Regions from separate parts of the Streptacidiphilus albus JL83 genome, predicted to be linked through region 2. Evidence: riboswitches for the same ligand, from Rfam matches in the RefSeq annotation. Region 2 holds a riboswitch; the other holds the start of a gene.
What was found. A riboswitch is a leader RNA that binds a small molecule or an ion and turns the genes downstream of it on or off. The one in region 2 is predicted to bind glycine.
Positions count from the first base shown of each region.

Region 1: it holds a riboswitch for glycine, as region 2 does, so the genes downstream of both, gcvP (aminomethyl-transferring glycine dehydrogenase) here and gcvT (glycine cleavage system aminomethyltransferase GcvT) in region 2, are expected to answer to the same signal.

Region 1 covers NZ_JQML01000001.1:1,138,712-1,149,564, forward strand. The annotation lists gene gcvP (aminomethyl-transferring glycine dehydrogenase) at 1-2,822, opposite strand, end outside; glycine riboswitch at 2,879-2,990, opposite strand; glycine riboswitch at 2,992-3,082, opposite strand; gene BS75_RS45515 (PRC and DUF2382 domain-containing protein) at 3,282-4,658, shown strand; partial or broken gene BS75_RS43195 (DNA polymerase IV) at 4,690-6,173, opposite strand; gene BS75_RS04950 (SanA/YdcF family protein) at 6,216-6,956, opposite strand; gene BS75_RS04955 (MerR family transcriptional regulator) at 7,003-7,713, opposite strand; gene BS75_RS04960 (bifunctional nuclease family protein) at 7,938-8,411, opposite strand; gene ftsR (transcriptional regulator FtsR) at 8,482-9,270, opposite strand; gene BS75_RS51860 (FHA domain-containing protein) at 9,298-9,822, opposite strand; gene BS75_RS04975 (mannose-1-phosphate guanyltransferase) at 10,713-10,853, opposite strand, start outside.
Region 2 covers NZ_JQML01000001.1:6,091,905-6,102,757, reverse strand. The annotation lists gene BS75_RS26685 (ABC transporter ATP-binding protein) at 1-111, opposite strand, end outside; gene BS75_RS26680 (ABC transporter ATP-binding protein) at 134-1,186, opposite strand; gene BS75_RS26675 (ABC transporter permease) at 1,243-2,253, opposite strand; gene BS75_RS26670 (ABC transporter substrate-binding protein) at 2,351-4,144, opposite strand; gene BS75_RS26665 (ABC transporter permease) at 4,187-5,185, opposite strand; gene BS75_RS26660 (enhanced serine sensitivity protein SseB C-terminal domain-containing protein) at 5,823-6,548, opposite strand; gene BS75_RS26655 (enhanced serine sensitivity protein SseB C-terminal domain-containing protein) at 6,614-7,384, opposite strand; glycine riboswitch at 7,599-7,718, shown strand; gene gcvT (glycine cleavage system aminomethyltransferase GcvT) at 7,904-9,052, shown strand; gene gcvH (glycine cleavage system protein GcvH) at 9,148-9,525, shown strand; gene glyA (serine hydroxymethyltransferase) at 9,556-10,824, shown strand.

The sequences.
Region 1 (10,853 bases), 5.0 Mb from region 2:
CAGTACTTCGCCGCCGGGTTGACCCCGGCCGGGAAGACCGCCTCCTGGCGGGAGTACGGGTGCTCCCACTCGCCCGCGAGCAGCGCGGCCGTGTGCGGGGCGTGGTGCAGCGGGTTGTCGTCGGCCGGCCACTCGCCCGCGCCGACCCGGTCGATCTCGCCGCGGATCGCGATCATCGCCTCGCAGAAGCGGTCGATCTCGCCGAGGTCCTCGCTCTCGGTCGGCTCGATCATCAGCGTCCCGGCGACCGGGAACGACATCGTCGGCGCGTGGAAGCCGTAGTCGATCAGGCGCTTGGCGACGTCGTCGACGCTCACGCCGGCCGTCTTGGCCAGCGGCCGGACGTCGATGATGCACTCGTGCGCGACCAGCCCGGCCGGCCCGGTGTAGAGCACCGGGAAGTACGGCGCGAGCCGCTTGGCGATGTAGTTGGCGCTGAGCACCGCGACCTGGGTGGCGTGCTTCAGGCCCTCGCCGCCCATCAGCCGGACGTAGGACCAGGAGATCGGCAGGATCGCCGCCGAGCCCCAGGGCGCGGCAGAGATCGGACCGACCCCGGTCTCCGGGCCGGCCGTCGGCTGCAGCGGGTGGTTCGGCAGGTAGGGCGCGAGGTGCGCGCGCACCGCGACCGGGCCGACGCCGGGGCCGCCGCCGCCGTGCGGGATGCAGAAGGTCTTGTGCAGGTTGAGGTGCGAGACGTCGCCGCCGAAGTGGCCCGGCTTGGCCAGCCCGACCATGGCGTTCAGGTTGGCGCCGTCGACGTAGACCTGGCCGCCGGCCTCGTGCACGGCGGCGCAGATGTCGCCGATGTTCTCCTCGAACACGCCGTGGGTGGAGGGGTAGGTGACCATCAGCACCGACAGCTGGTCGCGGTACTGCTCGATCTTGGCGTGCAGGTCCTCGACGTCCACGTCGCCGTCGGCGAGGGTCTTCACGACCACCACCCGCATCCCGGCCATGACCGCGCTGGCGGCGTTGGTGCCGTGCGCGGAGGAGGGGATCAGGCAGACGGTCCGCTCGGTGTCGCCGTTGGCCTGGTGGTAGGCGCGGACCGCGAGCAGGCCGGCCAGCTCGCCCTGGGAGCCGGCGTTGGGCTGGAGGCTGACCTTGTCGTAGCCGGTGACCTCGGCCAGCCGCTGCTCCAGCTCGTGGATCAGCGTGAGGTAGCCCTCGGCCTGCTCCACCGGGGCGAAGGGGTGGACCTGGGCGAACTCGGGCCAGGTGATGGACTCCATCTCCGTGGTCGCGTTCAGCTTCATGGTGCAGGAGCCCAGCGGGATCATGCCCCGGTCCAGCGCGTAGTCCTTGTCGGAGAGGCTGCGCAGGTAGCGCAGCATCCCGGTCTCGGAGCGGTGGGTGTGGAACACCGGGTGGGTGAGGAACTCGTCGCTGCGGAGCAGCGCCTCCGGCAGCCGGAGCCCGGCCGCCTCGGCCAGGCGGTCGACGTCGGCGACGGCCGGGACGCCGAAGGCGGCCCAGACGGCGGCCAGGTCGGCGCGGGTGGTGGTCTCGTCGCAGGCGGCGGAGACCAGGTCGGCGTCGACCAGCCGCAGGTTGACCCCGCCCTGGCGGGCGGCCTCGACGACCTCGGCGGCCCGGCCCGGGACCCGGGCGGTCACGGTGTCGAAGAAGGAGTCGTGGACGATCTCGGTGCCGCCCGCCCGCAGGCCCTCGGCCAGCGTCGCGGCGTAGCGGTGGGTGCGGGCGGCGATCGCGGTCAGGCCGTCCGGGCCGTGGTAGACGGCGTACATCGACGCCATCACCGCGAGCAGCACCTGCGCGGTGCAGATGTTGCTGGTGGCCTTCTCGCGGCGGATGTGCTGCTCGCGGGTCTGCAGGGCGAGCCGGTAGGCGCGGTTGCCGTCGGCGTCGACGGAGACGCCGACCAGTCGGCCGGGCAGGCTGCGGGCGTACTCGGTGCGGACCGCCATGTAGCCGGCGTGCGGTCCGCCGAAGCCCATCGGGACGCCGAAGCGCTGGGTGGTGCCGACCGCGATGTCCGCGCCCAGCTCGCCGGGCGAGGTGAGCAGGGTGAGCGCGAGCAGGTCGGCGGCGACGGCGACGACCGCGCCCAGGCCGTGCGCCTGGTCGATCAGCGGCTTGAGGTCGCGGACGACGCCGGAGGCGCCGGGGTACTGCAGCAGCACGCCGAAGACGCCGCGCTCGACCAGCTCGGCCGGGATGCCCTCGGAGAGGTCGGCGACCACGGTCTCGATGCCCTGCGGCACGGCGCGGGTGTGGATCACGGCCGCGGTCTGCGGCAGGGTGTCGGCGTCGATGACGAAGACGCCGCCCTTGACCTTGCCCATCCGGCGGGCCAGCGAGACCGCCTCGGCGGCGGCGGTGCCCTCGTCCAGCAGCGAGGCGCCGGAGGTGGGCAGCCCGGTGAGGTCGGAGACCACCGTCTGGAAGTTGATCAGCGCCTCCAGCCGGCCCTGGGAGATCTCCGGCTGGTAGGGGGTGTACGCGGTGTACCAGGAGGGGTTCTCCAGCACGTTGCGGAGGATCACCGGCGGGGTGAAGGTGCCGTAGTAGCCCAGGCCGATCATCGGGCGCAGCACCTGGTTGCGGTCGGCGAGGGTGCGCAGCTCGGCCAGCACCTCGGCCTCGGAGCGGGCGGAGGGCAGGTCCAGCGCCTCCAGGCTGCGGATCGCGGCCGGCACGGCGGCGGCGGTGAGCTCGTCGAGCGTGGAGTAGCCCACGCTCGCCAGCATCTTGGCCTGGGCGTCGGCGTCGGGGCCGATGTGCCGGTTCTCGAAGGGACTGGACTGCTCGAGTCCGGCGAGGGGTGAAGTCAGGGGTGAGGTCAGGGGTGACGTCATGGCGGGCTTGCCTCCTGGTCGGACCCGGGTGGCACGTGTGGTGTGCCGGGACGACCTCCCCCTCTGTCATCTGAACCTGAGAGCTTCACCGGCGCCCGCGGGCACCGGCTTTCACCGTCGGTGAGGACGCGTCCCGATGGTCCGGGACGGCCCTGCTTTCCAGAGCGACCTTGCGCACGCGGTACGGGGGCCTGAGAGATTCCGGGGAGGATTTGCTCCTTCGGCGCCGCGCCTGGCGCGGACTCTCCCGCGCGCGCTCTACGGTCACTGGCCAGGCTACCAGCGCGGAAGGCTGAAGCACGCGCCTCCCCGGTGCCCCGTTCGGCCCAGCGACACACCCGGTCGGCCGGTCAGCACTCGACAAAGTGATCTTTGTGGACTTTTGTATGACTTGACCGTATTTTCCCTGCGTGCCTGTGCGAGCGGGGATGTCTTCCCGCCGTGAGGAGTGGACGACCCGTGCAGACCGAGATCGACCCCAGGGACCTGATCGGCCACAAGGCAGTGGACCGCAACGGCGACAAGATCGGAACCATCGACGAGGTGTACCTCGACGACGCCACCGGCGAGCCGGAGTGGGCCGCCGTCCGGACCGGCCTCTTCGGCCGCGACGCCTTCGTGCCGCTGACCACCAGTGAGTTCGTCAGCGACGAGCTGCGGGTGCCCTACGAGAAGTCACAGGTCAAGGACTCCCCCGACTTCGGCGCGGGCCAGCACCTGTCGCCCGCCCAGGAACTCCAGCTCTACCGCTACTACGGTCTGGAGCTGCCGGCCGGGGACGCCCGCGGCAACGGCTCCGGCTCCGGCTCCGGCTCCGGCTCCGGCAACGGCTCCGGCACGGGAACCGGCACGGGAACCGGCGCCAACACGGGCACCGGCACCGCCGCCGCAGCGCCCGCGGCCGGCGCCGGGGCCGCCGTACCGGCCGCCGCCGTGACCGCTGCCGCCGCTGCCACCGCGGCCGCCTCCGCCGGGTCGAAGCCCGCGCCCGCGCCGACCGCGGAGTCCACCCAGCCGATGCCGGTGGTCGACGCTCCCCCCGCCACTCCGAGCAGCAGGACGGCCGCCTTCATGACCAGCCCCCAGCCCGCGCAGCAGCTGCAGCCGCCGCAGGCCCAGCCGCTCCAGGCCCAGCCGCTGCCGACCGCGCAGGCGCAGCCCCGGGTGCAGACCCCGCCGACGCCGCCGGTGACGATCACCCGGCCGGTCCCGGACCCGCTGACCGACCCGCTGCCCGGCCAGGCCACCGGCACCACCGCGGCCGGGACCTCGGTCCCGGAGCCGATCGAGTTCGTCTGCCGCGAGGAGCGGCTGGACATCACGACCGAGTGGAGCGTGCTGGGCCACGCCCGGCTGCGGAAGTACGTCACCACCGAGCAGGTCGAACGCCGGGTCCCGGTGATCCGTGAGCGGATCCGGGTCGAGCGGGTGCCGGTCGGCGCCGACGAGCGGGAGCAGCTGACGGACCAGGAGATCTCCGAGAGCACCGAGGAGGTCACCCTGCACGAGGAGCGCGTCGTCGTCCGCAAGGCGGTGGTGCCGGTCGAGCGGATCCGCCTGGTGACCGAGCGCTTCACCGAGGAGCAGATCGTCCGGGACGAGCTGCACCGCGAGCACATCCAGGTGCAGGACAGCACCCGGCTGGCCGGGCCGACCGCGGTGCCCGGCAATGGCGGGCCCGGCATGGGCGGCCCCGGCGTGGGAGGCCCCGGTGTCGGCGGCGCCCCGCAGCAGGCCCCGGGCAGTGCTCCGGGCGCCGCTCCCGGCAGCGCCCCGGCCGGCCGGCCCGAGCCGTTCCCGCGCTCCGGAGACACCGGCCACGCGATCGGCGCCTGAGGCGCCCGGACCGCACGCCGCCGCTCCCCGGTCAGGGCAGCGGCGGCGGCGTCGCGTCCGGAGCCCTTCCGGTCAGCGGCAGCGGATCGGCGCCGCTGAGCGCCGGGTCCTCCACCGCGAAGGTGTGGACCCGGCCGCGCACCGGTCCGGGCACCTCGAAGCGCACCGTCACCCGGCCCACCCGCTGCCCTGCACCCAGCCGTGGCCGTACTCCTCGTGCTCCACGTCCTGTCCGGGATGCCAGCGCCGGGCCGGTGCGGCCCCGGGGGGAAGGCCCTCGGCTCCCCCGGCCCGCCGTAGGCGGCCTCGGTCCCCCGGTGCCGTCCTGGGCCGGGTCCTCGCCCGCGGCCCGGCCCTTCCTCCCCACCGCCGTCCCGCCTCGGCGGCCTCGGCGGCCTCAGCGGCCTCGGCCTCGGCCTGGGCCTGGGCGAAGAGGTCCTCCTGGGTGAAGTCGGCGAGCCCGGTCACGCCGACACCGAGCAGCCGTACCCCGCCCAGCAGTTCGACCTGCGCCAGCAGCCGGCGGACCAGCCCGGCGATCACCAGCGGGTCGTCCGTGGGCGAGGGCAGGGTGGCCGAGCGGGTGAGGGTGGTGAAGTCGAAACGACGGACCTTGATCACCACGGTCCGCCCCGAGCGGCCGGCCGCCCGCAGTCGGCGGACGCAGCGCTCGGTGAGCAGGTCGAGTTCGAAGCGGATCCGGTCGACGTCCATCAGGTCGACCTCGAAGGTGTCCTCGACCGAGACCGACTTGGCGTCGCGCTCCGCCACCACCGGGCGCTCGTCATGGCCGAGCGCCAGCGCGTGGACGCCCGCGCCGTGCGCCCGGCCGAGCAGTCGTACCAGTTCGTCCTCGGGCGTCTCGGCCACCTGCGAGATCCGGGTCAGCCCGACCCGGCGCAGGGTGTCCGCCGTCGCCGGGCCGACCCCGGGCAGGGCCCGCACCGGCAGCCCGTCCAGCACCGCGCGCTCGCTGCCGGGCTCGATCAGCACCAGGCCGTCGGGCTTGGCCTGCTCGGAGGCGATCTTCGCGAGGAACTTGGTCCCGGAGAGCCCGACCGAGGCGGTCAGCCCGACCCCGGCCAGGATGTCGGCCCGCAGGTCCTCGGCCAGCGCACGGACCAGGGCGGCGCCCTCGGCCGGGCAGCTCTCGCGGATCATCGCGCCGTAGGGGCCGGCCTCCAGATCGACGAAGGCCTCGTCCAGGCTGAGCGGCTCGACCAGCGGCGAGAGCTCCCGCAGCAGCCCCATCACGAAGTCGCTGACCTGCCGGTAGAGCTCGAACCTGGGGATCAGGAAGGCCGCGTTCGGGCAGAGCCGCCGCGCCTGCGACATCGGCATCGCCGAGTGCACCCCGAAGCGCCGCGCCTCGTAGGAGGCGGTGGCGACCACCCCCCGGCCGCCGAGACCGCCCACCACCACCGGTTTTCCGCGCAGGCTCGGCTTGGACGCCTGCTCCACCGCGGCGAAGAAGGCGTCCATGTCGAGGTGCAGGATCGACGGCACGGACCGCATGCCCCGATCATCGCGCACGGGTACGACAATCCAGCTGAAGCGCTACTGCCAGCGCGCCAGGGCGGTCACCTGCGGGCCGAGGAAGGTCGGGTCCGGGTGGAACAGCACGTCGATCAACGCCTCCCCGGCCGCCGGCAGTTCGCGGACACCGCCGTAGTACCAGGTGGCGTCGTGCGGCTCGTCCACGCCGACGCCGTAGGCCTGGATGCCGACCGAGCGGCAGAGCGCGACCGCCCGGCGGACATGGAAGCCCTGGCTGACCAGCAGCGCGCTGCGCACCCCGAAGATCTTGGCGGCCCGGTCGCAGGAGTCCCAGGTGTGGAAGCCGGCGTAGTCGCGGACGATCCGGTCCGCCGGTACGCCGTGCTGCAGCAGGTAGGTCCGCATGGCGTCGGGCTCGTCGTAGCTGATCCGGTCGTTGTCGCCGGTGACCAGGAACGCCTTGGCCTTCCCCAGGTGGTAGAGCTGCAGCGCGGTGTCGAGCCGCGCGGCCAGGTACGCGCTGGGCACGCCGTCGTCGAGGCCGGCCCCGAAGACCACCACCACCGGCTCGGACGGCGCGTCGGCCACGGTGCGCAGCTGTCCGGCCGTCGACAGGTACAGCCAGGTGGGCGGCAGCATCGTCAGCACCGCCAGGGCCGCCACGAGTTGGAACGCCCGCCGCTGCCCGCGCCGGGTCCGCAGCCCGCTCCGCACCCGCCCCGGCAGCGCCCTCGCCCGCAGCCGCAGCCGCTCCGCCGGTATTCGCAGCCGCTCCGCCAGCGCCCGCAGCCGTACTCGCATCCAAGCCCTCCCGCGCATCGTTCCCGACGATGGGCGGACGCGTGGATCACCCGGCGCGGTTGCGGCGTCTCGCGAGCTCGTCGCCCGGGTCGTACCCGGCCAGGGTCTCCCCGGTGTCGGTGCGTTCGGCGTGGAGGGCGCCCAGCGCGGTCTCCAGCTCGCGGCAGGCCGCGCCGAGGGCGATGCCGAAGACCCCCCGGCCGCCCTCCAGCAGCTCCACCACCTGGTGCGGCGAGGTGCACTGGTAGACCGTGGCGCCGTCGCTCATCAGCGTGGTTCCGGGCAGGTCGACCGACTCGCAGGAGGCGAGCTCGCCGACCGCGGTCCGGATGCTCTGCAGCGACACCCCGGCGTCGAGCAGCCGCTTGACCACCTTCAGCACCAGGACGTCACGGAAGGAGTAGAGCCGGAGGCTGCCCGAGCCCTGGGGCGCCCGGACGCTGGGCTCGACCAGCCCGGTCCGGGCCCAGTAGTCGAGCTGCCGGTAGGTGATCCCGGCGGCCGCACAGGCGGCCGGACCCCGGTAGCCCAGCAGGGGGGACATGGGTTCGGGCGTGTTCGGGGCCGAGGGCTGCGCCGGGACGTGGCCGGTCCTCGGCTGGGGGAAGGGCGGGGCCGACTGCTGGGGCACTGTCCTGGCGATCGCCACCGGCTGCGACATGACCGCCACCGACTCCCAGCCGCCGCGTGGCAGCCGCGCCGGGGAATGGATCGGACAGGAGCCACCCGCGGCTGTTCTGTCGCCGGTGCTGCTCACGCGACCCTCCGTCCACTCGTACACCTGGGTCGCCACGGCGGGGTGCGGCAGGCCGCACCCAGGACGTCCACGTCCGACGGTAGGCAGTTGCCACACGCGCGTCAACGATCGCCACGCTGGGCACGCCGAGTGATATCAGCCCCAGGAGTGGTTTAGCGTGACCGGGACGGGGGTACCTGGGACCGGATGGCGGTGTTCGAACAGCCGGGTCCGGCAGGCCGCCGCTACTGGCTGCTGCTGCCGAAGTCCTCCGGCGAGATCTGGTCCAGGAACTCCCGGAACCGTTCGACCTCGTCCTCCTGCTCGTCGGGGATGGCGATCCCCGCCTCGTCCAGGACCCCGTCGCTGCCGTAGATCGGCGTGCCGGTCCGGAGCGCCAGCGCTATGGCGTCCGAGGGGCGGGCGCTGACCTCGACCCCGCTGGCGAACACCAGTTCGGCATAGAAGATGCCCTCACGGAGGTCGGTGATCCGCACCTCCGTGAGCTGCTGCCCGACCGCCTCCAGGACGTTCCGGAAGAGGTCGTGCGTGAGCGGCCGGACAGGGGTCATCCCCTGCTGGGCGAAGGCGATCGCCGTAGCCTCCCCCGGACCGATCCAGATCGGGAGGTAGCGGTCACCGCCCACCTCACGCAGGAGGACGATTGGCTGGTTGGAGGGCATCTCCACCCGGACACCCACAACGTCTAGCTCGTTCACACCTGCAACCCTAGGGTGCGGCGGCCCGATACTCCAGTTCTCAGGTCCGCCAACACGGTTCGGACGCCCCTCAGCCGCCGACCCGGGCCCGCAGTCCGGCCTGCACCAGCGCCGCGTGCAGCCGCACCGAGAGCGTCGCCAGCTCCCGCGCCATCGCCGCCGCATGGGCTCTGGTCTGGGGGTTGCGGTGCCGCCGCAGCGGCGCCACCACCTGCTCCACCAGCCCCACCTCGCGGTCGGCCGCGGCCTTCACCGCCCGCAGGTGCCGGGGCTCCAGACCGAACCGGCCCAGCTCCGACACCAGCCGGGCCACCTGGAGCATCTCCGGGTCGAAACCGCCGTCCGGGGCTGCGGCCAGCAGCCCGTAGGACTCCCAGTCGGCCAGCTGCTGCTCGCCGATCCCGGCCGCCGCCAGCAGTTCCGCCCGGCCCAGCCGCGGCCCGGGCACCGCGCCGGAGGCCGCGGCCAGCTCGTCGGTGACCGCCTCGGCCTCGGCGGAGTAACCGTTCGAGGGACCGGCCGGGTCCCCGGCCGGCGACGCAGCCGCCTCCAGGGCGTACGGCTCGCTCGCGGGCCCGGGCAGCGCCGGGGGCGCCTCGCCGGCCGCCAGGGCGTCCAGGTGCTCCCGGATCACCCGCAGCGGCAGGTAGTGGTCGCGCTGGAGGCGGAGCACCTGGGCGAGCCGCTCCACGTCCTCACCGGTGAACTTGCGGTACCCCGAGGGCGTGCGCTGCGGCTCGACCAGCCGCTCCGCCTCCAGGAAGCGGATCTTGGAGATGGTGACCTCGGGGAACTCCGCACGCAGTACGTCGAGCACCGCCCCGATGCTCAGCAACTGCCTGCCTGACTGCGTTCGCACCTGGGTTCACACGCTCCTCACTGCTGTTCAGTAGCCGCGGCGGCTCTCGAAGAACACCACGCGGTACTTTCCGATCTGGACCTCGTCGCCGGTGCTCAGGGGCACCTCGTCGATGCGCTCCCGGTTGACGTACGTCCCGTTGAGACTGCCGACATCCGCCACAGTGAACCCCGCAGGGTTGCGACGGAACTCGACATGCCGACGCGACACGGTGATGTCGTCCAGAAAGATGTCGCTCTCGGGGTGGCGTCCGGCCGTGGTCACTTCGGTGTCCAGCAGGAACCGGCTGCCCGAGTTCGGGCCGCGCCGGACCACCAGCAGCGCCGAGCCGGGGGGCAGGGCGTCCACCGCGGCCTGGGCCTCGGGCGAGATGGTCGGCGAGACGTTGGGCGACACCTCGGGCTCGTAGGCCTCCAGGCCGGAGATCGAGATGGTCGACGTCTGCTCCGAGGGCCGCTCCGCGCCGCCGCGGGCCCGCAGCGGGGCTCCGCAGTACGAGCAGAAGCGGGCCGCCTCCGGATTGCTGCTGCCGCACCGGCTGCACACTGCCATGTCTGTGGCCTCCTCTCGCGCCTCACCCGACCGGTCCTGCGCCGAGGGACCACCGGGGAACCCTCCACCGGAGGTTGAGGCTACCGCCTCGGGTGCTATGCGCGCCCCACCGACGCCGCCTGCGTGTCGGTCCGTCTCCCGGAACAGCGGACGCTCGCCGGCCGGCGCCAGGGAGTCGCCCTCGGCAGGAGCTCGCATCTCGGGAACGGACGAGCCGTAGCCCTCCTCGTCCGCTCTGCGGTGCCGGGCCGTGGGCGCTTCGACGGCGCCCTTACGGGACTTCCGGCCGAACAGCTTCGAGAAGAGACTCACGGACGATACCCCTTGCGTGACACGAACCCGCCCGAGGGGCAGGGTGAAGCCATCATGGACGTTGGACGAGAAGACTTGTCGACGGGGCCGAGTCCGACCCTGGTGGCCGTCATGGCTGCGCCGAGTGAGCGTAGTGAGCACGTCGGCGCGCTATCAAGGCCGACGCCTGTGGACCACCGATCCGAACCGCCTCCGCCCCCGTCACCCGCAGCACTGTCAACGTGCTGCGCAGCATATCCGGCGGAACGGTGCCGCCGGGGACGTTGATGGTCAACACGGCCCCGGGACAGCCGGTGGGGGGTGCCGTGAACCACCGGTCGGGGGCCCGGATTCCGGCGACATGCCGCGGACGTGGCTGAGCCTCCACCGCACCCACCTCCGTCCCCCGGTCCTCGCCCGGCGTGCACCGCCGACCGCGCGCGACGATCATCCTGCCACCCGTCGTACCCATCCTGACCACCGGGTGCACCACCGGCGGCGGTGCACTTCTCAGGCGGGCAGGGCGAGCCGTACGGGAGGCAGGACGTCTGTGATCATCGCGACGGTTCCGGGTCGGCACTGCCGGGCAGTGCCGCGGGTCAGTGGTCCGTCGTGCTCTCCACCACCTGGGCCCACTCGTCCAGCAGCGCCTGGGTCGAGGCGTCGTCGGGGCCCTCGGCCCACAGATGGGTGACGGCCTCGGCCGGGTCGGGCACCACCATCGTCCAGCGTCCGTCGGA
Region 2 (10,853 bases):
GCCCTTGCGGATGGGGAAGTGCTTCTCCAGCCCGGAGACCCGCAGCAGCGGCTCGCCCTCGCGGGCCGGTGCCGCCTTCGTCATCGTCGGGGCGGCGCTGTCGTCAGCCATGGGGGTTCTCGTCTCTCTCGCTCTACAGCCGGGGGGAGATCTCCTGGGCGAAGATCTCCTTCCGGGTCGCCTGGGGCAGGTGGCAGGCCACCCGGTGCTGCGGCGCGGTCTCGACCAGCAGCGGGATCTCGGTCTCCGAGGCGCCGTGGGTACGGTCGGCGAAGGGGCAGCGGGGGTGGAAGGCGCAGCCCTGCGGCAGGTTGATCAGGCTGGGCGGGCTGCCCTTGACCGGGACCAGCCGGTCCTGGCGCTCCCGGTCGATGCGCGGCATCGAGCCCAGCAGGCCCCAGGTGTAGGGGTGTTCGGGCTCCGTGAACAGGTTCTCGGCGGAGGTGTTCTCCACGCACTTGCCGCCGTACATCACCAGGATGTCGTCGGCGAGCTCGGCGACCACGCCGAGGTCGTGGGTGATGATGATGACGGCCGAGCCGAACTCCTGCTGGAGGTCCCGGATCAGGTCCAGGATCTGGGCCTGGACGGTGACGTCCAGCGCGGTCGTCGGCTCGTCGGCGATCAGCAGCGAGGGGTCGTTGACCAGCGCCATCGCGATCATCGCGCGCTGGCGCATGCCGCCGGAGAACTGGTGCGGGTAGTCGTCCACCCGGCGGTCCGGCTGCGGGATGCCGACCCGGTCGAGCATCTTCACGGCCTTGGCCCGGGCGTCCCGGCGGCTGGCCTCCGGGTGGTGCACCCGGTAGGCCTCGATGATCTGCTTGCCGACCGTGTAGTACGGGTGCATCGCGGTCAGCGGGTCCTGGAAGATCATGGCCATCTTCTGGCCGCGCAGCTGCCGGACCCGGTCGGCGTCGGCCGAGACCAGTTCCTCGCCGTCCATCCAGACCTCGCCGGTGACCCGGGCCCGGGCCGTGCGGTGCAGGCCCATGATGCCGAGCGAGGTGACCGACTTGCCGGAGCCCGACTCGCCGACGATGCCGAGGGTCTTGCCCCGGTCCAGGTCGAAGGTGAGCCCGTCGACCGCGCGGACCAGGCCGTCGTCGGTGTTGAAGTGGATCCGCAGGTCGCGGACGCTCAGAAAGGCGCTGCCGGGGGCCTCCTGGACCGGCTTCAGCAGGATGTCGGTCTCCGGCTCCGGCTGCTCCGCGGCCTGCTTCTCCAGGGGATTCTTCTTGCTCACAGGAACCTCACCCGGGGGTCGACAGCGGCGTACAGGATGTCGACGGCGAGGTTGGCGACGACGATGAAGAAGGCGGCGACCAGGGTGACCGCCATGATCTCCGGCAGGTCCTGGTTCTGGATCGCCAGGACGGCGAACTGGCCGATGCCCTGGAGCGAGAAGACGTTCTCGACCAGGATCGCCCCGCCGAGCAGCAGACCGAGGTCCATGCCGAAGATGGTCACGATGGGCGTCAGCGCGGCCCGCAGGCCGTGCTTGACCACGACCGTGCGCTCCGGCAGGCCCTTGGCACGGGCGGTCCTGATGTAGTCCTCACCCATGGTCTCCAGCATCCCGGCACGGGTGAGCCGGGCATAGAGCGCGGAGTAGAGGAAGGCGAGGCTGATCCAGGGCAGGACCAGGTTCTTCGCCCACATCAGCGGGTTCTGGGTGATGGGTATGTAGACGTCGTTGGCGAAGATCGGCCACTTGTAGCTGAACAGCGCCAGCGAGATCAGCCCGGTGAAGAAGATCGGCAGCGAGATGCCGGCCAGGGCGATGCCCATCGACAGCCGGTCCAGCAGCGAGCCCTTCTTCAGCGCGGAGAGCACGCCGATGCCGACGCCGGAGACGACCCAGAGCACGGCCGCGCCGATCGCCAGCGAGGCGGTGACCGGCAGCCGGGAGGTGATCAGCGGCCAGACGTCCAGGTGGCTCTTGAAGGAGTAGCCGAAGCAGGGGACGCCGCAGTGCGAGGCGTCGGGGCCGTACTGGAAGTCGCGCCCGGCGAAGATGCCGTGGATGTACTCCCAGTACTGCTGGTACAGCGGCTTGTCGAAGCCGAGGTTCTGCTCCACCGCCTTGATGGCGGCGGCGCTGGGGTCGCGCCCGACGTACTGGGCGGCGAGCTCGGTGGGCGTCTGCCCGGCGAGGCGTGGCACCAGGAAGAAGATGGCGAAGGTGACCGCGCTCACGATGAGCAGCAGTAGCACCGCGGCGAAGAGTCGCCGGAGGATGTACATGAGCACGGTAGTCCGGCCCCGGCGCCCGCCGACGGATCTCTCCGCCGGCGGGCGCCGCCGCCTTCACCTGCCTTCCGAATTTCTGGCAGTGCCTGCGTGGCTGCTACTGGTTGAGACCGATGTTGGCGTAGTCGTACATGCCGTACGACTCGTTGACGAAGACGTTGGTCGCGTTGCTGGGCCGGTACAGCAGGTCCTTGCGGTAGAGCAGCGGGACGATGCCCGCGTCCGCCATCGCGTCCTTGTCGATCGTGCCCCAGTCGACGGTGCGGGTCGCGACGTCGGGGGTGGCGATGGCCGAGTTGAGCAGGTTGTTGATGACCGGGTCGTTCAGCTCGGACAGGTTGGTGTTGCCGGAGGGCTTGATGGTGTTGCCGGCGAGGATCTGGTCCAGGAAGCCGTATCCGGACGGCCAGTCGGCGGCCCAGGCCATCATCATCAGACCGAGGTCGTGCGAGTGGACGTAGGCCGGGGAGCCGGCGTAGTCCTGGAAGTACTCGCCCGAGGTGTACTGCTTGATGTTGACGGTGATGCCGACCTTGGCCAGCGAGGCCTGCACGGCCTCGGCCATGGCGACCTCGCCCGGACGGTCGCTGCGGGCCGCGATGTTGGTGGTGAAGCCGTTCGGCTGGCCGCAGAGCGCGAGCTGGGCCTTGGCCGAGGCCAGGCCGTCGGCGGTGTCGGCGCCCTGGTTGCCGGTGCTCGGGTACAGGTTGAACGGGGTGTAGCCGGTCACCGTGGGCGGCAGGATGGTGGTGGCGATGTCACCGTGGACATTGCCGCCGGCCGCGGTCTGCACCGAGAGCTTGTCGATGCCGTACTCCACGGCCTCGCGGCAGTGGACGTTGTTGAACGGCGCGACGTTCTCCGAGATCGCCGTGTAGGCGAGCATCCCGGAGGGGGTGTCGTCCAGGTTGGCCTTCTCGGTCGGGCTGAGCAGCACGGTCGCCTGGGTGCTGGGCGCGATGCCGGTGCCGCCGAGGTCCATGGTCGCGTTGCCGTGGATCAGGTCCTGGTCGATGGTGGTCTGCGCGACGTTGAACTTGACGTCGATCTCGTTGGCGTACTGGTGCCGGATCGGGTCGCTGGCCTGGGTCCAGTTCGGGTTCTTGACCAGCACCGCGCCCTGGCCGTCGGTGTAGCTCTTGAACATGTACGGACCGGACGAAATGATGTTCTTGACGTAGTTCGCGCCGGTGTCGTCGGCCTGCGGCACGGGGGCCGTCTGCGGCATCGACACCAGGTAGTCGAAGTCCGCGAAGGGCTGGCTCAGGTTGAAGACGATGGTGGTGGCGTTGGGCGTCTGGATGGAGTTGAGGCCGCCCTTCGGGTCCTTGTAGGGGCCCTGGTACGCCGTGGTGTTCTGGACCAGCAGGTTGTTGAAGTACGTCGGCCCGTTGCTGAGCACGGCGGGGGCGAAGTTGCTGCGCTCCACCGCGTACTTGACGTCGGCCGAGGTGATCGGCAGGCCGTTGGAGAACTTGAGCCCGGCCCGGATGGTGTAGGTCCAGGTCTTGTCGTTGTTGCTGGCCACGCCGAGGCCGGTGGCCAGGTCGGGCTGCAGGGTGAGGCTCTTGCTCCCGGGGGTGGGCGCGAAGGTGGTCAGCGCCCGCGCGTACAGCCGGCTGAAGTCCCACATGTAGTCGTAGTAGGTGTTGCCCGGGTCCATCGAGTCGGGGGTGCTGGAGAGCTCGTAGGTCTCCGTGCCGCCGGTCGCCGTGGAGGGGTTGATCCGGCTGGTGTTGCCGGCGTTGTAGACGGCCGCGCCGGCCTTGGCCGAACCCGAACCGCCGGAGCCGGAGCCGGAGCTGCCCGAACTGCAGGCGGTCAGCGCCATCGCCGCTGAGGCGGCGGTGGCCAGGACCGCGAGGGTCCTCTTGCGCTTGCTGCTGTTCATCGTTGGTGGTTTCCCCTTCGCACGATGGGTTGGTGGGACCGGTCAGTTGGCACGCGGGTCGAGGGCGTCCCGGATCCCGTCGCCGAGCAGGTTGAAGGCGAGGACGGTGACGAAGATCGCCAGACCGGGCACGAGCATGAACTCGGGGTCGGCGCTGTAGAACGGGACCGCCTCGCTGAGCATCCCGCCCCAGGAGGCCTGCGGCGGCTCGATGCCCACGCCGAGGAAGCTCAGCGCCGACTCGAAGAGGATGTTGGTCGGGATCAGCAGCGTCGAGTAGACGATGATCGGGGCGACCAGGTTCGGCAGCAGCTCCTTGAACAGGATGTACGGGCCGCGGGCGCCGAGGCTGCGGGCGGCCTCGACGAACTCGCGCTGCTTCAGCGAGAGCGTCTGGCCGCGCACGATCCGGCCCATGTAGGGCCAGTTGAAGAAGCCGATGACGAAGATCAGGACGCTGATCTCCAGCGGCAGCCCGGTCAGCCCGAAGGCCCCGTTCTGCAGCGAGGCGGAGAGCGCGATGGCGAACAGCAGCAGCGGGAAGGCCAGGAAGATGTCCATCAGCCGGCTGACCACCGAGTCGACCCAGCCGCCGTAGTAACCGGCGGCGACGCCGAGGACGATGCCGATGACGTTGGAGAGGATGGTCGCGCCGAAGGCCACCGCCAGCGAGACCCAGGAGCCCTCGATCACCCGGGACAGCAGGTCGCGCCCGAACTGCGGTTCCACGCCCAGCGGGTGGGCCAAGCTCATGCCGCCGAAGGAGCCGGTGGGCTTGAGCAGCACCGGGTCGATCAGGTTCTGGTGGAAGGCGTTGGGGTGCAGTCCGAAGAGGGACTCGATCGGCTTGGCCAGCACCGCGAGCAGCACCAGCAGGGCGACCACGATGCCACCGGCCATGGCGACCTTGTCGCGGCGCAGCCGGGTCCAGGCGATCCGGCCGAGCGAGCGGCCCTCGATCCCCTTGCCCGCAGTTGTGGGCGCGCCGTCGTCCGGCCCTGCCTCGTCGGCTGATCCAGTGACCTCTAGTGGCGCAGACATGGCGTGTTGACTCCCTAGCAGTCTCACTGATGGTGCCAAGTGCAGTGGTACGAACGATCCGTGGCGCGATGAACCCGCGATGCTGCGTCTGATTGTCCGGCGTTCGGAAGGTAATTGTCATACTCGGAACAGGCCCAGAACTTCCGCTGCCGCGCCTCGGCACCCCGGCCTGCGCGGAGGTGTTCCGCCCAGCCCGCGAGTGCCGCGGGACCGGCCCGTCGGATGTGACGGCGACCCCTCGACACGGCGTTACTCCGCGCCCGGGGCGCGTCGTTGAGGCGTCACTCTTCAACAGCGGGAAGCAGATCCGCCACCCCTGAAGGGCAATGGATGCCCAACTGTGATCTGCTTCGATGCATGGCCGAGATATGCGAATACATCAATTCACACGACTGTTACCTGGACCCGGGAGTGCCGTCCAGGCTGCGGAAACGCTTCACGGCAGGCCAGCGCGTTCTTGACACCACTGCTACGAGTGTCACAGTGAGCGCAATTGACTGAGCGTCACCTCTCGCCGACCGTTCGGGTACGGTCCGGATGGGCCCACGGCACAGCATTATTCGGCCCGCGACCCGGGCGGCGCGGGACGGCAGGCACCGGACGTCCTACTACGAAACGGACGCAAGGGGCAGGAGCGTCAGTACTGGACAGCACGGTCGTAGAACGGCGCCGCGCGCACCTGGAGCCACAGCGCCACCGGATCATACGGATCGGACATCGCCACCGTCGAGACCGCCACCCCGGCCGGGGCGGAGCCCAGCGAGTGCTCCATCATCAGCCGCACCGACTCCACCGCGGCCGGTCCGGAGTCGAAGAGGTCGAGTCCGATCACCAGGTACGGCTCGCCCCAGGCCGGACGGACCCAGGCCCGGCGCAGCGAGCGCACCACCGGCGTCGCCTGCGCCGACTGCGCCAGCGCCGCGTAGAAGCCGTCGGCCCGCACCTCCGGCTCGCCGATCTGCAGCGGACCGGCCGGCAGCCGGTCCAGGCCGCCCGCGACCCGGCGCAGGTCCGCCCAGGGCACGCCGACCCCGCCGCCGGGCTGGTGCGGGTTCAGCCACAGGCCCCAGCGCTCCCGGTAGAGCGCGGCGGCGACCTCACGCCCGCTGCCCACCTGGTGCGCCCGGGACCAGCCGCTCGCCGCGAGCTGCTCGGCCGAGGTCACGCACGGCGCGTAGCCGAAGCCGCCGACCTCCATGTTCCCGTACTGGGCGTCCGGCCGACCGGCCTCGCCGAACCAGAGCAGCATCCACACCTGGCCCTCGCCGAGAGCGCCCAGCAGTGCCTCGTACGTGTCGAAGCGCCCCGGAGCCACCTCCAGCAGCGCCCGCTCGATGGCGCCCCCGCCGCCTGCCTGGACCACTCTGCCGCCCTCTCCCCGCGCGCCCGTCTCGGCCTGCTCCCTTTCGAACAGCTCAGCCTATCCCGCTAGGCACGGGCGAAGAACGGCTGGACCGAGGTCAGCATCCAGTCCGCGAGCGGGTCGTCGACCACGTTCAGCAGCACGATCCCGACCTCCCAGGGCAGCGGCACCGCGCCCAGCGCCCGGCCCAGGGCCAGGTTGGCGGCCTGCTGGTCCTGGACCTCGGCGCGGGCCAGCTCCACCCCGACGAACAGCTTCTCCCGGTCCTGCTCGACCTGGACCAGCGCCCGGCGGGCCGTCAGCACCACGGGCGTGACCGAGAGTTCACCGATCGCCGCGACCAGGAACTCCACCGGGTCCTCGTGCGCCTCGGGCACCCGCAGCCCCAGCCGGGCGGCGAAGGCGGCCCTCGGCTCGGCCGCCGCGCGGGCGTCGGTGGCGCCGCGCAGCTGGGGCACCCCGCCCGCCGGAATCGGGATCCCGACCGCGCCCTCCGGGTTGACCACGATCCCGACGCCCAGCGGCATCCCCTCGGCCAGCTCGCACACCGGCGCCACCGCGAACGGCAGGTCGCCGGCGATCAGCCGGAACTGCTCCTCGGAGCTGAACACCGGCACGAAGGGCTGGCCGGCCAGCTCGGTCGTCGGCAGGTCCAGCGTCGAACCGTCGCGGGTGGGTCCGCCGGGCAGCGGCAGCCAGACGTGGCTGCGGCGCAGCACCTCGACCACCCGCGGTGTCGCGCCCGGGTCGCCGACGGCGCTGGTGAGCACCTGCTCCAGCTCGTTGGCGGGCCAGCCGCCGGTCGCGCTCTGCGCCGGAATCACCGGGTGCTGCATCGTCCCTACCACCGTTCTCCGACGTGACCTCCTCGCAGGATAACGACCGCGACCCGGCCGCAGGGGACGGACGCGATGTATGTCACTACGGCCGTCACCGCGGCTGTCACTGCGGCGCGGGACACCTTCGCCGGGCGGGCGGGCGACGCGCCCCTGCGACCGGCCCGCGCTCCATGCCATGATGAGCGTGCCCAACAACTTCACACCGGCCGTTCGAACCCGCGCGGGAGAGCCAGGCCAGCCCCACCTCCCCCGGCGGGAGCGGGGTTGCAGTCGGCGCCGAAGGAGCAAGCCCTCCCCGGAAACTCTCAGGCACAGCTACCGCACGGGCGAGGCACATCTGGAAAGTGGTCGACCGCGGGCGTACGCCCGGGGCAGGCCCACCAACGGTGCAAGCCGCGCGTCCCCGTTCTCCGGCGGGCGCCCGGTGAAGCTCTCAGGTTGCAGCGACAGAGGGGGAGAGCCCCGCTGCGGCATGCCCTGCATGCGCCTGTCCGAGAGCACCGAGGAGTCCTTTCCATGTCGTCCCCCGATTCGACCGCCGCTGCGCCCTTGCGCCTCACCGCGCTGGACGCCGTGCACCGCGCCCTGGGCGCCACCATGACCGACTTCGCCGGCTGGGACATGCCGCTGCGCTACGGCAGCGAGCGCGAGGAGCACCTCGCCGTCCGCAACCGGGCCGGCCTGTTCGACCTCTCCCACATGGGCGAGATCACCCTCACCGGCCCCCAGGCGGGCGAGCTGCTCGACCACGCGCTGGTCGGCTTCGTCTCCGCGCTGGGCGTGAACCGCGCCCGCTACACCATGATCTGTGCCCCGGACGGCGGCATCCTGGACGACCTGATCGTCTACCGCACCGGCGAGACCGAGTTCCTGGTCGTCGCCAACGCCTCCAACGCCCAGGTGGTCCTGGACGCGCTGACCGAGCGCGCGGCCGGCTTCGACGCCGTGGTCCGCGACGACCGCGACGCCTACGCGCTGATCGCGATCCAGGGCCCGGAGGCGACCGGCATCCTCGCCCCGCTCACCGAGGCCGACCTGCCGGCGCTGAAGTACTACACCGCCCTGCCGACCACCGTGGCCGGCCGCCCGGCACTTCTCGCCCGCACCGGCTACACCGGCGAGGACGGCTTCGAGCTGTTCGTCGCGCCCGGTGACGCGGTGGCGCTCTGGGAGGCCCTGACGGCGGCGGGCGCCGGGTCCGGACTGGTCCCCTGCGGGCTGTCCTGCCGCGACACCCTGCGGCTGGAGGCCGGCATGCCGCTCTACGGCCACGAGCTGACCACCTCGCTCACCCCCTTCGACGCCGGCCTGGGCCGGGTCGTCCGCTTCGACAAGACCACCAACGGCGGGGACTTCGTCGGCCGGGTGGCGCTGGAGAAGGCCGCCGCCGAGGCCGCCGCCCAGCCGCCGCGGGTCCTGGTCGGCCTGGTCTCGCCCGGACGCCGGGTGCCGCGTGCCGGGATGGACGTGGTGTCGGCGACCGACGGCACCGTCATCGGCTCGATCACCTCCGGCGCGCCCTCGCCGACGCTGGGCAAGCCGATCGCGATGGCCTATGTGGACGCCGCGCACGCCGAGCCGGGCAGCACCGTCGCCGTGGACGTCCGCGGCAGCCACGAGCCGGTCGGGGTCGTCGCCCTGCCGTTCTACAAGCGCGCCCGCTGACCCACCGCAGCGCCGCTCCCCCGCCGCCGTCCACCACCTGGACGGTGGGCGACCCGTTTCGCCGTTCCCGTACCTCATCCTGGAGAATCGACACCATGAGCAACCCCCAGCACCTCACGTACAGCAAGGAACACGAGTGGCTGACGACCGCCGAGGACGGCGTGTCGACCGTGGGCATCACCGCCTTCGCCGCCAACGCGCTCGGTGACGTGGTCTACGTGCAGCTTCCCGAGGTCGGCGACACCGTGACCGCGGGCGAGACCTGCGGTGAGCTGGAGTCGACCAAGTCGGTCAGCGACCTGTACTCCCCCGCGACCGGCGAGGTCGTCGAGGCGAACCAGGCCGTGGTGGACGACCCGTCGCTGGTCAACTCCGCTTCCTTCACCGAGGGCTGGCTGTTCAAGATCCGCCTCGACGGCACGCCCGAGGGCCTGCTGACCGCCGACGAGTACTCCGCCCACACCGGCGCCTGAGCACTCCAGACCTCTCCGAGGAAGAACACCATGACGGTTCTGAACCAGTCTCTGCACGAGCTCGACCCCGAGGTCGCCGCCGCCGTGGACGCCGAGCTGCACCGCCAGCAGTCCACCCTGGAGATGATCGCCTCCGAGAACTTCGCCCCGGTCGCGGTGCTGGAGGCACAGGGCTCGGTGCTGACCAACAAGTACGCCGAGGGCTACCCCGGCCGCCGCTACTACGGCGGCTGCGAGCACGTCGACGTGGTCGAGCAGCTGGCGATCGACCGGGTCAAGGCGCTGTTCGGCGCCGAGCACGCCAACGTCCAGCCGCACTCGGGCGCGTCGGCCAACGCCGCCGCGATGTTCGCGCTGATCAAGCCGGGCGACACGATCCTGGGCCTGGACCTGGCCCACGGCGGTCACCTGACCCACGGCATGAAGATCAACTTCTCCGGCAAGCTGTACAACGTGGCCGCGTACCACGTCGACCCGGAGACCAACCTGGTCGACATGGACGAGGTCGAGCGCCTCGCCAAGGAGCACCAGCCGCAGCTGATCATCGCCGGCTGGTCCGCCTACCCGCGCCAGCTCGACTTCGCCGCCTTCCGCCGGATCGCCGACTCGGTCGGCGCGCTGCTGATGGTGGACATGGCGCACTTCGCCGGCCTGGTCGCGGCGGGGCTGCACCCCTCCCCCGTGCCCTACGCCGACGTGGTCACCACCACCACCCACAAGACCCTCGGCGGCCCCCGCGGCGGCGTGATCCTCTCCAAGGCCGAGTACGCCAAGAAGATCAACTCCGCGGTCTTCCCCGGCCAGCAGGGCGGTCCGCTGGAGCACGTGATCGCCGCCAAGGCGGTGGCCTTCAAGGTCGCCGCGACGGAGGAGTTCAAGGACCGCCAGCAGCGCACCCTTGAGGGCGCGAAGATCCTCGCCGACCGGCTCACCCAGCCGGACGCCACGGCGGCCGGCGTCTCCGTGCTGTCCGGCGGCACCGACGTCCACCTGGTCCTGGTCGACCTGCGCAACTCGGAGCTCGACGGCCAGCAGGCCGAGGACCGGCTGCACTCGGTGGGCATCACCGTCAACCGCAACGCCATCCCGTTCGACCCCCGTCCGCCGATGGTCACCTCCGGCCTGCGGATCGGCGCCCCGGCGCTGGCCACCCGCGGCTTCGGCGCCGAGGACTTCACCGAGGTCGCGGACATCATCGCGGAGGCGCTCAAGCCCTCCTTCGACGAGACCGTGAAGTCGGCCCTCGCCGCCCGGGTCACCGCCCTGGCCGAGAAGCACCCGCTCTACCCGGGCCTGTAGGCCCCGGCTCCGGCCGGTCCGTAGCGAAC